One region of the Actinoplanes sp. NPDC051475 genome, then DNA from elsewhere that is predicted to be linked to it. Evidence: predicted binding sites of a transcription regulator. Region 1 holds the regulator's gene; the other holds the start of a gene.
The links. The regulator HrcA, encoded in region 1, represses chaperone genes, less so after heat shock. The targets are predictions, from matches to a motif close to GGTTNGCACNCTCNNNNNGAGNGTGCNAACC.
Positions count from the first base shown of each region.

Region 2: the regulator HrcA is predicted to act here: its motif matches at 4,213-4,243, upstream of groES (co-chaperone GroES).

Region 1 is NZ_JBFAZZ010000012.1:234,317-241,163, forward strand. It holds gene AB0368_RS24955 (iron chelate uptake ABC transporter family permease subunit) at 1-203, opposite strand, end outside; gene AB0368_RS24960 (hypothetical protein) at 367-783, shown strand; gene AB0368_RS24965 (16S rRNA (uracil(1498)-N(3))-methyltransferase) at 881-1,615, opposite strand; gene dnaJ (molecular chaperone DnaJ) at 1,618-2,763, opposite strand; gene hrcA (heat-inducible transcriptional repressor HrcA) at 2,825-3,847, opposite strand; gene AB0368_RS24980 (DUF4870 domain-containing protein) at 4,058-4,789, shown strand; gene hemW (radical SAM family heme chaperone HemW) at 4,868-6,067, opposite strand; gene AB0368_RS24990 (enoyl-CoA hydratase-related protein) at 6,104-6,847, shown strand, end outside.
Region 2 is NZ_JBFAZZ010000004.1:366,769-373,615, reverse strand. It holds gene AB0368_RS11215 (ABC transporter permease) at 1-262, opposite strand, end outside; gene AB0368_RS11210 (ATP-binding cassette domain-containing protein) at 259-1,071, opposite strand; gene AB0368_RS11205 (substrate-binding domain-containing protein) at 1,153-2,256, opposite strand; gene ybaK (Cys-tRNA(Pro) deacylase) at 2,491-2,973, opposite strand; gene AB0368_RS11195 (class I SAM-dependent methyltransferase) at 2,985-4,151, opposite strand; gene groES (co-chaperone GroES) at 4,368-4,682, shown strand; gene groL (chaperonin GroEL) at 4,753-6,402, shown strand; gene AB0368_RS11180 (hypothetical protein) at 6,485-6,847, shown strand, end outside.

The DNA.
Region 1 (6,847 bases):
TCATCGGTGTCGGTGTAGTGGAAGAACGCGTCCCACACCGTGTGCGGCGAGACGGTACGGGTGCCCACCGCGATGCTGAGCAGGCAGACGAAGGCCAGCACGGCCACGCAGACCAGCAGTCCGAGGCCCCGGTGCGCCTGGGTGGCCGCGACGCCGGCAGCCGGCCTCGGACGCGCGGGCGCCGGCGTACGCGTCAGGACCATGCCGGAAGCTTAGGCTAGCCTTTCCTATCAGTCAGCAGGCGGTCCCGCTCCCGGGGGACCGGCGGCCACGGCATCGAGGGTTGCAATCGGTACCCCGGTACACGCTTACCGTCGGGTGGACGGCGCCGGAGCGGCGCCGAACTCCCTGGTGAAGGAGCCTGTGATGCCGATCGACATCCCCGATGCGTGCACTCTGCCGACGGCCGAGTCCGACGACCTTTTCGTCACGGCGGTACACGGCGTCGAGCGGTCGCCGCGACCCACGCCCGGACGTCTGACCGGCCATCAGCCCACCAGCCGCGGCCACCGCCACGTGCCGGCGGTCGACACCCTGCCGCCGACCCGGAGCAAGATCACCGCAGGCCTCGCCGCCCTCGCGTGCGCCGCCTGCTGCGCCATCCCGCTGCTCATCGCCGCGGGCGTCGTCACCGGCGCAGGCGCGGCCGTCCTCAAGCACACGCTCCTCGCCGTGGCCGCCGGCCTCGCCGTCGCAGCGCTGGGCATGTGGTGGCTGCACCGCCGGCGCAGCGCTCGACGCATCGCGGCGGCCGGCACCGGGTGCGGGTGCGGCTGCGGATGACCGCCACGTGGTGCGGCACCGGCACTCGGTGCCGCGCCACGCCCATGACCGTCACCAGCGGCCGCGGTCGCCAGGGCGTGAACGACCGACGGCCGGCTTACCAGCGCTCGAGCTCCGCGGAGAGCACGGCGAGCGCGGCCACCCCGGCCGTGGAGGTGCGCAGGACCGAGTCGCCGAGCCGGACCGGGTGCGCCCCGGCCGCGACGAAGGCGCCGAGCTCCTGGTCGCTGATGCCGCCCTCCGGGCCCACCACCAGCACGATCTCCCCCGCCGCCGGCAGCTTCGCCCGGGTGAGCCGGTCCGTCGCCTCCTCGTGGAGCACGAACGCCACCGCCGCCGACGCCAGCCGGGCGGCGGCCTGCTTGGTGGACACGTCGGGGTCCCCGGAGACCGCCGGCAGCCAGGGGCGGCGCGCCTGCTTGGCCGCCTCGCGGGCGGTGGAGACCCACTTCTCCCGGGCCCGTACGCCCCGGTCGCCGCGCCACTGGGCCACCGATCGCGACGCTCCCCACGGGACGATCTCGTCGACGCCGATCTCGGTCATCGCCTGCACGGCCAGCTCGCCGCGGTCACCCTTGGCGATGCCCTGCACCACGACCAGCCGCGGGTCCGGGGCGGGCACGAACGATCGCTCGCCCACCGCGACGTCGACGCTGCCGCGGCCGACGGCCGTGACCTCCGCCCGGACCGACCCGCCCCGGCCGTCGGCGAGGATGAGCGCCTCGCCGGGCTTCAGGCGCTGGACGTCCGCAGCGTGGTGGCCCTCCCGGCCGGCCAGCGTGTACCGGGCGGAGACGGGAAGGTCGTCGACGAGGAACAGCGGCGCGGACACGGTCAGTGGCCGTTGAACGCGTCCCGCATGCGCGAGAAGAACCCGCCCTGCTTGCTGAGCTCGGCCACGTCCTCGCCGCGGGTCTTGGCGAAGTCGCGCAGCATCCGCTCCTGGTCGGGGGTCAGCTTGGTGGGGGTCTTCACGTCCAGGTGCACGAAGAGGTCACCGCGCCCCTGACCGCGCAGGTGGGGCACGCCCTTGCCGCGCACCCGCAGCGTGGACGCCGGCTGGGTGCCGGCCTTGACCTCGATGTTCTCCTCGGAGTCGAGGGTCTTGATGGTCAGCCGGGTGCCCAGGGCCGCCGCCGTCATCGGCAGGGTGACCCGGCAGTGCAGGTCGTCGCCCTTGCGCGAGTAGACGTCGTGCGGGCGCTCGTGGATCTCCACGTACAGGTCGCCGGCCGTGCCGCCGCCGGGGCCGACCTCGCCCTGCTGGGCCAGGCGGATGCGCATGCCGTCCTCGACGCCGGCCGGGATCTTCACGGTCAGCGAGCGGCGGGTCCGGATGCGGCCGTCGCCGGCGCAGGTCGGGCAGGGGTGCGGGATCACCGTGCCGTGACCCTGACAGTTCTGGCAGGGCCGCGACGAGACGACCTGGCCGAGGAAGGTGCGCTGCACCGACTGCACCTCGCCGCGTCCGCCGCAGGTCTCGCAGGTGGCCAGGTGGGTGCCGGGCGCCGTACCGGCCCCGGAGCACTGGGTGCAGAGCACGGCCGTGTCGACCGTGATCGGCGCCTCGACCCCGAACGCGGTCTCGACCAGGTCGAGCTCGAGGCGCAGGATCGCATCGGCGCCGGGCCGGGTGCGCGGGCGCGGTCCCCGGGCGCCGCCGCCGGCGGCCGTACCGAAGAAAGCGTCCATGATGTCCTGGAAGCCGACGAACGGGCCGGCGCCGCCGGGGCCGCCCGGCCCCGCACCCGCGCCGCCGCCGGGAGCCAGCGGGTCGCCGCCCAGGTCGACGATCTGCCGCTTCTGGTCGTCGGACAGGACCTCGTAGGCGGCGTTGATGTCCTTGAACTTCTCGTGCGCCTCGGGATCCGGATTGACGTCCGGGTGGTACTGACGGGCCAGCTTGCGGTAGGCGCGCTTGATCTCGTCGTCGGTGGCTTCGCGGCTGATGCCGAGAATTCCGTAGTAGTCCTTGGCCACAGGGTTTCGAGTCCTCATGTCTGCCCCGCGCTGTGCGCCGGAGACCGTCGTCGCTTTTGCGTCAGTTCTGTGCCAGCAGATCGCCAACGTAGCGTGCCACGGCACGTACGGTGGCGATCGTGCCGGGGTAGTCCATCCGGGTGGGCCCCAAGACGCCGAGCCCACCAACGATTGTCGTACCCGGTCCGTAACCGGTGCTCACCACCGACGCCGCCCGTAGATTGTCGATCTCGTTCTCGTCGCCGATGCGGACCCGGGTGGTGCTCGGCTCCACCTCGCCGATGAGCTTGAGCAGGATGACCTCCTCCTCCAGCGCCTCCAGCACCGGCCGCAGCGAGCCCTGGAAGTCCAGCACGCCGCCGCGGGTGAGGTTGGCCGTGCCGGCCAGGGCGAGACGCTCGTCGCTGCGCTCGACCAGGGTCTCCAGCAGCACGGACGCCAGGCACGCCATGGTGTTGCGCTTCTCCGGCGCCGACTCGTCGACCAGCGCCTGCACCAGCGGCGGCGTGTCGGCGAGCTTCTCCCCGGAGAGCTTCGCGTTGACCTTGCGCCGCAGGTCGAGCACGTCGTCGTTGCTGGTCGGCACCGGCAGCTCGACCAGGCGCTGCTCCACCCGGCCGGTGTCGGCGATCATCACGAGCATGAGCCGGGTGCTGGAGATCGGGACGAGCTCCAGGTGCCGTACGGCCGACCGGGAGAGGCTCGGGTACTGCACCACGGCGACCTGGCGGGTGAGCTGGGCCAGCAGGCGCACGGTGCGATGCACGACGTCGTCCAGGTCGACCGCGCCGGCGAGGAACCGCTCGATGGCCCGCCGCTCGGCCGGGCTCAGCGCCTTGACCCGCGACAGCCGGTCGACGAAGAGCCGGTAACCGGCGTCGGTGGGCACCCGCCCGGCGCTGGTGTGCGGCTGCCGGATGTAGCCCTCCTCCTCCAGCACCGCCATGTCGTTGCGCACGGTGGCCGGGGAGACCCCGAGCTGGTGCCGCTCGACCAGGGCCTTGCTGCCGACCGGCTCCTGGGTGGCCACGTAGTCCTCGACGATGGCACGGAGCACCTCGAGCTTGCGGTCATCGAGACTCATGACCCCTCCCTCCGCCTCCTGGCACTCACGGCCTCTCGACACGCACGGCCTCCTGGCACTCGCGCAACTCGAGTGCCAGTCTACGTCGCTCCGGGCCCGCACGCGATGATCGACCGGTAGTGCTGCCGCCACTTAGCCGAGTGTCTATTCTCCGACCTCACCCGGGTGTTGCTCTCGCCAGTGTCGACCTGCGGTCCTACGGTGTCAGCCATGACTGAACCGCCGCGTCCGCCCGGTGAGGGGAATCCCTCGGACCCCACCCGGCCGATCAACCCATATCCGGGCAACGACCCGGGAGCCGGATCGCCCCCGCCGCCGCCCCCCGCGTACGGCTCCCCCCAGCCCCCGACGTACGGCACCCCGCCGCCCACCTCGGGCGCCGGAGGCTACGGCCCGCCGCCCACCTCGGGTGCGGGTGGCTACGGCCCGCCGCCCACCTCGGGCGCCGGTGGCTACCCGCCGCCCGGGTCCGGCGCCGGTGGCTACCAGCCGCCGCCCGGGTCCGGAGCCCCGTACGGCGGCCCGCCGCCCGGCCAGCCCTACGGCGCCCCCGGTGCCTACGGCCAGCCCGGCTACCCGCCGCAGGGCTACGGCCAGCCCGGCGGCGACGACAAGACCTGGATTCTCGTCGCCCACTTCGGCGGCGCGGCCGGCGCCTTCCTCGGCGCCGGCTGCTCCGGCTGGATCGCCCCGCTGGTCTCGCTCCTCGCCCGGGGCAACCAGTCGCCGGTCGTCCGGGCCGAGGCGGTCAAGGCGCTGAACTTCCAGATCCTCTGGTCGATCGTCGCGATCGTCGGCTGGGTGCTCAGCTGCATCGTCGTCGGCATCTTCATCGGCATCGCGGCCTGGCTGATCGCCACGATCATCGGCGTCATCGCCGGGGTGAAGGCCAACAACAACGAGCCGTACAACTATCCGATGACGGTCTCGATGATCAAGTAACGCAGGCGGGCGGCGCCGTGCTCTCGACGGCGCCGCCCGGACTCAGCCGACCGCGCCGATCGTGCCCCGACGCGGGCTTTAGACAAGCTCGCGAATCAGCAGATCCGCAAGGAGACGACCACGGAGCGTCAGAGCCGCCCGGTCCTCCGCGTACGCCGCGGGGTCCAGCAGGCCGTCAGCCAGCGCCTGCCGGGCGCCCTCCGGCCGGGCCAGCGTCAGTGGCAACCCGTCGGCGAGGCGCAAGCGCAGCATGACCTCCTCGATCCGGCGGTCCTCCGCGCTCAGCAGCTCGCGGCCCAGGCCCGGTGAGACTCCGCCGGCCAGCCTTTTCGCGTACGCGGAAGGGTGCTTGACGTTCCACCAGCGCACCCCGCCGACGTGGCTGTGAGCGCCCGGCCCGAGTCCCCACCAGTCGCCGCCGGTCCAGTACAGGAGGTTGTGCCGGCAGCGGGCGGCGGGTGAGGTGGCCCAGTTGGAGACCTCGTACCAGGAGAAGCCGGCCGCGGTCAGGGCCTGTTCCGCGGCCAGGTAGCGGTCCGCGGCGACGTCGTCCTCCGGGTACGGCAGCTCGCCGCGCCGCATCCGCCCGGCGATCCGCGTCCCCTCCTCGACGATCAGCGAGTACGCGCTCACATGATCGACGCCGGCCTCGATGACCGCGCTGAGCGAGGCGGCGAAGTCGTCCGCGGTCTCCCCCGGCGTCCCGTAGATGAGGTCGAGGTTGACGTGGTCGAACCCGGCCTCCCGGGCCTCAGCGGCGGCCTGCGGCGCCCGCCCGGCGGTGTGCTTGCGGTCGAGGATGGCGAGCACCCCCGGCGACGCCGACTGCATGCCCAGCGAGATGCGCGTGAAGCCGGCCTTGCGCAGCGCCTGCAGCGACGCCGGGGTCACCGACTCCGGGTTCGCCTCCGTGGTGATCTCCGCGTCGGCCGTCAGCCCCCAGGTGCGGTCGATGCCCTCGAGGATCCGGCCCAGGTCGCCCGGGTCGAGCAGGGTGGGCGTGCCGCCACCGACGAACACCGTGTCGACGGGCGCCCGCACGATGCCGCCGGCCAGCTCCAGCTCGCGCAGCACCGTGCCGGCATACTCGTCCCGGCTCGCGCCCCCGCCGAGCTCGGCGGCCGTGTACGTGTTGAAGTCGCAGTAGCCGCACCGGCTCGCGCAGAACGGCACGTGGACGTAGACGCCGAAGCCGCGCGCACCCACCTCGCGCAGCGCGGACTCCGGGAGCGAACCGTCGCTGGGTACGGGCTCGCCGTCGGGAAGGGGTCCGGGCATCCGTCAAGTGTGCACCGGCCCGGTTAGGGTTCCGGCATGGCTCTCGTCCGTACCGTCACCGCCGCCGGTGTGGCCACCCTCACGCTGGACAGTCCCGCCAACCGCAACGCTCTCTCCACGCCGCTCATGCGCGAGCTGCTCGACGCCCTCGGCGCCGCCCTGACCGACGCCGCCGTCCGGGCCGTGGTGCTCTCCCATTCCGGCCCGGTGTTCTGCTCGGGGGCCGACCTGAAGGAGACCGCCGAGGCGCGGGAGAACGGCCGGGTCCCGGCCGAGCTGCTCGCCGACGTGCTCGCGGCGATCTGGGAATTCCCCAAACCCGTCGTCGCCCGGGTGGCCGGTCCGGCCCGCGCCGGCGGCCTGGGTCTCGTCGCCGCCGCCGACCTCGCGGTCTGCGTGCGGGACGCCACGTTCGCCTTCTCCGAGGTCCGCCTCGGCGTGATCCCGGCCGTGATCAGCGCCACCGTGCTGCCCCGGCTGGCACCGCGCGCCGCCGCCGAGCTCTATCTCACCGGCGACGTGTTCGACGGTGCCCGCGCGGCGCAGATCGGGCTGGTCACCAAGGCCGTCGAGGCCGACGAGCTGGATGCGACCGTGGGCGCGTACTGCGACTCGCTGGTCAAGGGCGGCCCGCTCGCGCTCGCCGGCGCCAAGCAGCTGCTGCGCCGGGCCCCGGCCGAGTCGATCCGGGCGGATCTCGCCGACCTCTCCACCCGATCGGCGGGATACTTCAAGTCCGCCGAGGGACGCGAGGGCGTCACGGCGTTCCGCGAGAAGCGC
Region 2 (6,847 bases), on a different contig from region 1:
CGCCGAGCAGCAGGACGAAGACCAGGCCCATCGCGATGAAGATGACCGCCGCGCCCTGGGAGAACAGGTTGGCGAAGTTGACGGCGCTGAAGAAGGTCGGGCGGGCGATGCCGAAGATGAGGCAGAGCACGATGAGCCCGAGGATCGCGGGGAGGCTGCCGATGTCGCCGCCGCGGATCCGCCCCCAGTAGTCGTGCAGGTGACTGGCGACCGTGGGCTTGACGACCGTGACGCCGCCCGCGGTGGTGGTCGTGGTGGTCATGCGTCGGCTCCCGGAGGCGTGATGTCGACGAAACCGGCGGCGGCCGGTTTCTCGGGCGGCAGGCCGAGGTTTCCGCTGCGGCCGGAGGTGATGAGTTCGACGACCTGGGAGTGGGTCACGTCGCTGGTCTTCACCTGTGCTGCCATGCGGCCGAGGTAGAGCGCGGCGATGCGGTCGGAGACGGCGAAGACGTCGTTCATGTTGTGGGAGATCAGGACGACACCGAGGCCGTTGTCGGCGAGGCGGCGAACGAGTTCGAGGACCTGGGCGGTCTGGGCGACACCGAGGGCGGCGGTGGGCTCGTCGAGGATGACCACGCGGCTGTTCCAGAGCACGGCCTTGGCGATGGCGACGGTCTGGCGCTGGCCGCCGGAGAGGCTCGCGACGAGCTGGCGCAGGCTCTTGACGGTGCGTACGGAGAGACTGGCGAGGGTGTCGCCGGCCATCTGCTCCATGGTGGGTTCGTCGAGGACGAGGCCGCGGACCTTCTCCCGCCCGAGGAACATGTTCTGAACGATGTCGAGGTTGTCGCACAGGGCGAGGTCCTGGTAGACGACCTCGATGCCGAGGCTGGCGGCGTCGCGGGGGCTGTGGATCGCCACCTGGTCGCCGTCGAAGGTCATCGTGCCCGCATCGATGGTGTAGATGCCGCTGATGCATTTGACCAGGGTCGACTTGCCGGCGCCGTTGTCGCCGACGAGGGCGGTGACCTCGCCGGGGTAGACGCTGAGTCCGACGTCGTGCAGGACTTGGACGGGACCGAAGCTTTTGTCGATCCCGCGCAGCTCCAGTAGAGGTGTCGCGGCCACGGATGGTTCTCCTTCTCGATGCGGCGCCGCCCACGCCCGGCTAAGGCGTGGGCGGCGTCGTGCTTCGGCGTTCTACCGCGGTCAGCTCACGCCGTACTCGGTGCACAGCTTGGCGAAGTCGCCCGTGCACAGCTGGTCCTTGGTCACGAAGCCGTCGGCGACGACGTCCTTGACGTTCTCCTTGAAGATCGCCTTCGGGGTGAGCAGGACGGACGGCACGTCCTTGCCCGACTCCACATCCTTCACGCTCTGGGAGACGGACTTCTGCTCGCCCTTGGCGAGCGAGATGGCGAGGTCGGCGGCGGCGTCGGCCTCCTGCTTGATCGCCTTGTAGACGGTCATGCACTGGTCGCCGGCGAGCACGTTCTGCAGGCCCTGCACGGTGGCGTCCTGGCCGGTGACCGGCACCTTGCCGTTGAGCTTGTTCTTCTTGAGCACCGCGATCGCGGCGTTGCCCAGGCCGTCGTTGGCGGCCAGCACGCCCTTGATGTCCTTCTTCTGGGTCAGCATCTGCTCGAAGATCGTGCCACCCTGCGCGTTGTCCCAGTCCGGCACCGACTGGTCCGGGCCCTTCACGTAGTCACCCGACTCGTACTTCGGCTTCAGCACCGAGTCGTAGCCCTCCTTGAAGAGGGTCGCGTTGTTGTCGGTGGGGGAGCCGTTGAGCTCGGCGACCATCGGTTTGGTGGCCTTCATGTCGGTCAGGCACTTGACCAGACCTTCGCCCTGCAGCTTGCCGACCGCCACGTTGTCGAACGACACGTAGTACTTCGCGCCGCCGTTCAGGGTGAGCCGGTCGTAGTCGATCGTCGCGATACCCGCCGACGCCGCCTTGTCGAGGACCGCCTTACCCGTACCGGAGTCCAGGTTGACGATCATGAGGACCTTGACGCCGCTCGAGATCATGCCGTCGGCGATGGTCTGGAACTGGCTCTTGTCACCCTGGGCGTTCTGGATGTCGGCCGGCACGCCCGCCGCGTCGAACGCCGCCTTCAGGAACTTGGGGTCGTCGGAGGCCCATCGCTGGGAGCTCGCGGTGTCGGGCAGGATGACGCCGATCTTGCCGACGGATGAGCCGCTGGTGCCCCCGCTGCCGGAGTCGGTACCGCTGTCGCCGCCGCATGCGGCCATGCTGCCGCTGGCCAGCAGACCTGCCGCGGCAAGAGCGAACATTCCCTTACGCATTCCTAGTGTCCTCTCGGATCAATCCGGATCTTGCCTCGGATTCCTCGCGCGCGCAGCCGGGATGCCACTCCATGATGTTTTTGTTGCGTCGGGCAACGTATTCCCGTGGCACGGTGCAGCACAACCGGCATGGCGTACTCACAACGTGACGCTAGGTCACTTCGCGATCCGAAATCGGAGGTTCTCCGGAGAAAGATCCGGTTTGGTCGTAACGGTGTCGTAACGGTGCGGGACTTATGTCCGGATCCTGGCCGTGGCGGCCTCGGTCAGCCGGATCAGGTCCGCAGGGGCCATCGACACCTGCAATCCCCGCCGGCCGGCCGAGACGTACATCCGCTCGAGCGCGGTCGCGGAGTCGTCGATCACCGTGGGCAGTCGCTTGCGCTGACCGAGCGGGCTGATGCCGCCGCGCACGTAACCGCTGCTGCGTTCGGCAGCGGCCCGGTCGGCCAGCGTCGCCCGCTTCCCACCGGCCGCCCCGGCCAGCGCCTTCAGATCAAGATCCCCGGTCACCGGTACGACGGCCACGGTCAGCGCCCCGTCCACCTCGGCGATCAGCGTCTTGAACACCGACTCCAGGGGTACGCCCAGCGCCTCGGCCACCAGCGCGCCGTAGTTGGGGGCGTCCGGCGAAACGTCGTACGGGTGCAGCTCGTGCGGCACCTTCGCCGCGGACAGCACTACGGTCGCCGGCGTCCCGGCCGCCTTCTTAGCCACGATCAGCGAGGTTAACGGCACAGCAGTACGGTCGGCGCGCCCGCCACCCGGGTCAGCACGATCGACGCCGAGCCGCTGCCCCGCAGGCGCAGGTCACGGCGGAGCTGCTCGGGCTCCAACGCCGATCCGCGCTTACGGATCTCGGCGCGCCCCACCCCACGTTCGCGCAGCAACGCGCGCAGCCGCTTGAGCGAGAAGGGCAGCACGTCCGTGATCTCCAGGCGGCGGGCGTACGGCGTGTCCACGGGATCGTCGGTGTGGACGTACGCGATCTCCGGGTCGGCGAGCCGGCCGCCGATCTCCGCCGCGAATTCGGCGACGAGGTGCGAGCGGACGACCGCCGGATCCGGGTCGTACAGGAACCGGCCCACCGGTCCGACCGGCGCCGCTTCGAACCCCGAGCCGTGCAGCCCGGCCCCCGACGGCAATAGACTCGCCCGCCGTGCGAATTCCGCGAGCGGCCCGCACCAGAACGCCGCCTCGACCAGGTCGCCGTGGACGCTGACCCATTCGCCCTCGGCGCCCGGTGGCAGCAGGGCATGGTCGATGCCGGGTGCCAGCTTCAACACCGTCCGCGGCACCCGCCCGGGCAGCGCCGCGATGAAGTCCCACGGTGGCGACCACGACTGCGGGTCCATGACCCGGCCACGACCCGCGCGGCGGCGGGCCGGATCGGCGAAGACCGCGTCGAACTTCTCCACCTCGACCGTGGTGGCGTCCGCGCACTCCACGGTCACCAGCTCGGCGAGGCCGGCGGCAGCCGCGTTCGCCTGGGCCGCCGCCGCGGTCAGGGGATCGGCGTCCACCGCGTACACCTGGATCCCGTGCCGGGCCGCGGCCAGCGCATCCGATCCCAGCCCGCAGCCCAGGTCGGCGAGGGTCTCGACGCCGGCGGCCCGCAGCCGGGCGGCGCGGCGGTGGGCCACCACCGCGCGGGTCGCCTGCTCGAAGCCGGGCCGGGTGAAGAACATCGCCGCCGCCTCGGCCCCGAACTTGCTCTCCGCGCGTCGCCGCAGGTCGGTCTGGGTGAGCGCAGCGGCGGCGAGCGGCGCGGCGATACCGCGCGACCGCAGGGCCGAGGCCGCTGCCAAGGGATCTCCGCCGGCCACCTCGGCCGCGGCCGCAAGAGCCTCGGACCCTTCCGGGGTACGCAGGGAGGCGAGCAGTTCGAGGTCCACGGGAGTCATTCTGCCGTGTTGGCACTCTCCTTGACGGAGTGCTAGTTCCGGCATAATCTCCGATTAGCACTCTCAACCCGAGGGTGCCAGCGCGCGCCCCGTCCCGGGGAGTGCGCTTGCGCCAGGCGGACCGGCACCCGCGACGACGGCCCCGCCCGGTGGCATGAGGCATGAGATCGGCCGAAGCTGGCCGGCGAAACCTGTACCCAGGAGGGTATGCCCGTGACTACCGCGACCAAGGTTGCGATCAAGCCGCTCGAGGACCGGATCGTGGTCCAGGCGAACGAGGCTGAGACGACCACGGCGTCGGGCATCGTGATCCCCGACACCGCCAAGGAGAAGCCGCAGGAGGGCACCGTCCTCGCTGTAGGCCCGGGCCGCATCGACGACAAGGGCAACCGCATCCCGGTTGACGTCAAGGTCGGCGAGACGGTCCTCTACTCGAAGTACGGCGGCACCGAGGTCAAGTACGCCGGCGAGGAGTACCTGGTGCTCTCCGCCCGCGACGTCCTCGCGGTCATCGAGAAGTGACCTACTGACAGTGCTTCCCGCCCTGGCCCGCACCTGGGGCCAGGGCGGTGGTGCGTGAAGGGACCTACACATGGCGAAGATCCTCAGTTTCTCTGACGACGCCCGGCACCTGCTGGAGCACGGCGTCAACACGCTCGCCGACACGGTCAAGGTCACCCTCGGCCCGCGCGGCCGCAACGTCGTCCTCGACAAGAAGTTCGGCGCACCCACGATCACCAACGACGGCGTCACGATCGCCAAGGAGATCGAGCTCACCGACCCGTACCAGAACCTCGGTGCCCAGCTCGTCAAGGAAGTGGCGACCAAGACCAACGACGTCGCCGGCGACGGCACCACCACGGCCACCGTGCTCGCCCAGGCGCTGGTCCGCGAGGGCCTGCGCAACGTGACCGCCGGCGCCAACCCCATCGGCCTCAAGCGGGGCATGGACCAGGCCGCCGAGGCCGTCTCCAAGGCTCTGCTGGCCAAGGCGGTCGAGGTCGGCGACCACAAGTCGATCGCCAACGTCGCCACCATCTCGGCCCAGGACGCCACCATCGGCGAGCTGATCGCCGAGGCGATGGACCGGGTCGGCCGCGACGGTGTCATCACCGTCGAGGAGGGCTCCGCGCTCAGCACCGAACTCGTCGTCACCGAGGGTCTGCAGTTCGACAAGGGCTTCATCTCGCCGAACTTCGTGACCGACGCCGAGGCGCAGGAGGCCGTGCTCGAGGACGCGTACATCCTCATCACGACCCAGAAGATCTCCAGCGTCGAGGAGCTGCTCCCGCTGCTGGAGAAGGTTCTCCAGGCCGGCAAGCCGCTGCTCATCATCGCCGAGGACGTCGAGGGCCAGGCCCTGTCGACCCTCGTGGTGAACGCGCTGCGCAAGACCTTCAAGGTCGCCGCGGTGAAGGCCCCCGGCTTCGGGGACCGCCGCAAGGCGATGCTGCAGGACATGGCGATCGCGACCGGTGGCGAGCTCATCGCCCCCGAGCTCGGCTACAAGCTCGACCAGGTCACCGTCGACATGCTGGGCTCCGCCCGGCGCGTCGTGGTCGACAAGGAGAACACCACCATCGTCGACGGCGGTGGCAAGAAGTCCGAGATCGAGGACCGCGTCGCGCAGATCCGCAAGGAGATCGAGGCCTCGGACTCGGACTGGGACCGCGAGAAGCTCTCCGAGCGCCTGGCCAAGCTCTCCGGCGGCATCGCCGTCATCCAGGCCGGCGCCGCGACCGAGGTCGAGATGAAGGAGCGCAAGCACCGCATCGAGGACGCCATCTCGGCGACCAAGGCCGCGGTCGAGGAGGGCACCGTCCCCGGCGGCGGCGCCGCCCTGGCGCACATCGTCTCGGCACTCGACGGCAACCTCGGCCTCACCGGCGAGGAGGCGGTCGGCGTCTCGATCGTCCGCAAGGCGCTGGTGGAGCCGCTGCGCTGGATCGCGCAGAACGCCGGCCACGACGGCTACGTCGTGGTGGGCAAGGTCGCCGAGCTGGGCTGGGGCCACGGCCTCAACGCGGCCACGGACGAGTACGTCGACCTCGCCGCCTCCGGCATCATCGACCCGGTCAAGGTGACCCGCAACGCGGTCTCCAACGCCGTGTCGATCGCCGGCCTGCTGCTCACCACGGAGGGTCTCGTGGTGGAGAAGCCGGCCGAGCCGGAGCCCGCCGCGGGCGGCGGCCACGGGCACAGCCACGGTGGCCACGGCCACCAGCACGGCCCGGGCTTCTGACCGGTAGTTTCGGCGAAAGGGCGCGTCGCTTCCGCGGCGCGCCCTTCTCGTGTGTGATGCAGAACCGGGGAAAGGTGCGCGGATGATCGTCGTCGTGGAGGGACCCACCGCGGCCGGGAAGACCTCCTGGTGCCGCCGGTACGTCGGCAGACACGTGGCCGAGTACCAGATGACCGGCCGCGAACCGGCGGACGCCGTCGCGCTCGCCCGCCACTGGGTGCGGGCCGGCACGCAACGCTGGGCCACGGCCCTCGACCTGGAACGCGAGGACGGCATCGCGTTCTGCGACACCGACCCGGTGAAGTTGCACTACGCGTGGGGAATGGCGGCGCTCGGGCTCGCACCGCGCGCGCAGTTCGACCGGGAGCTGGCGGTCACCCGGGAGGCGTTCCGCAGCGGGCGGCTGGGCTTCGCCGACGCCGTCCTCGTGAGCCTGCCGGACATC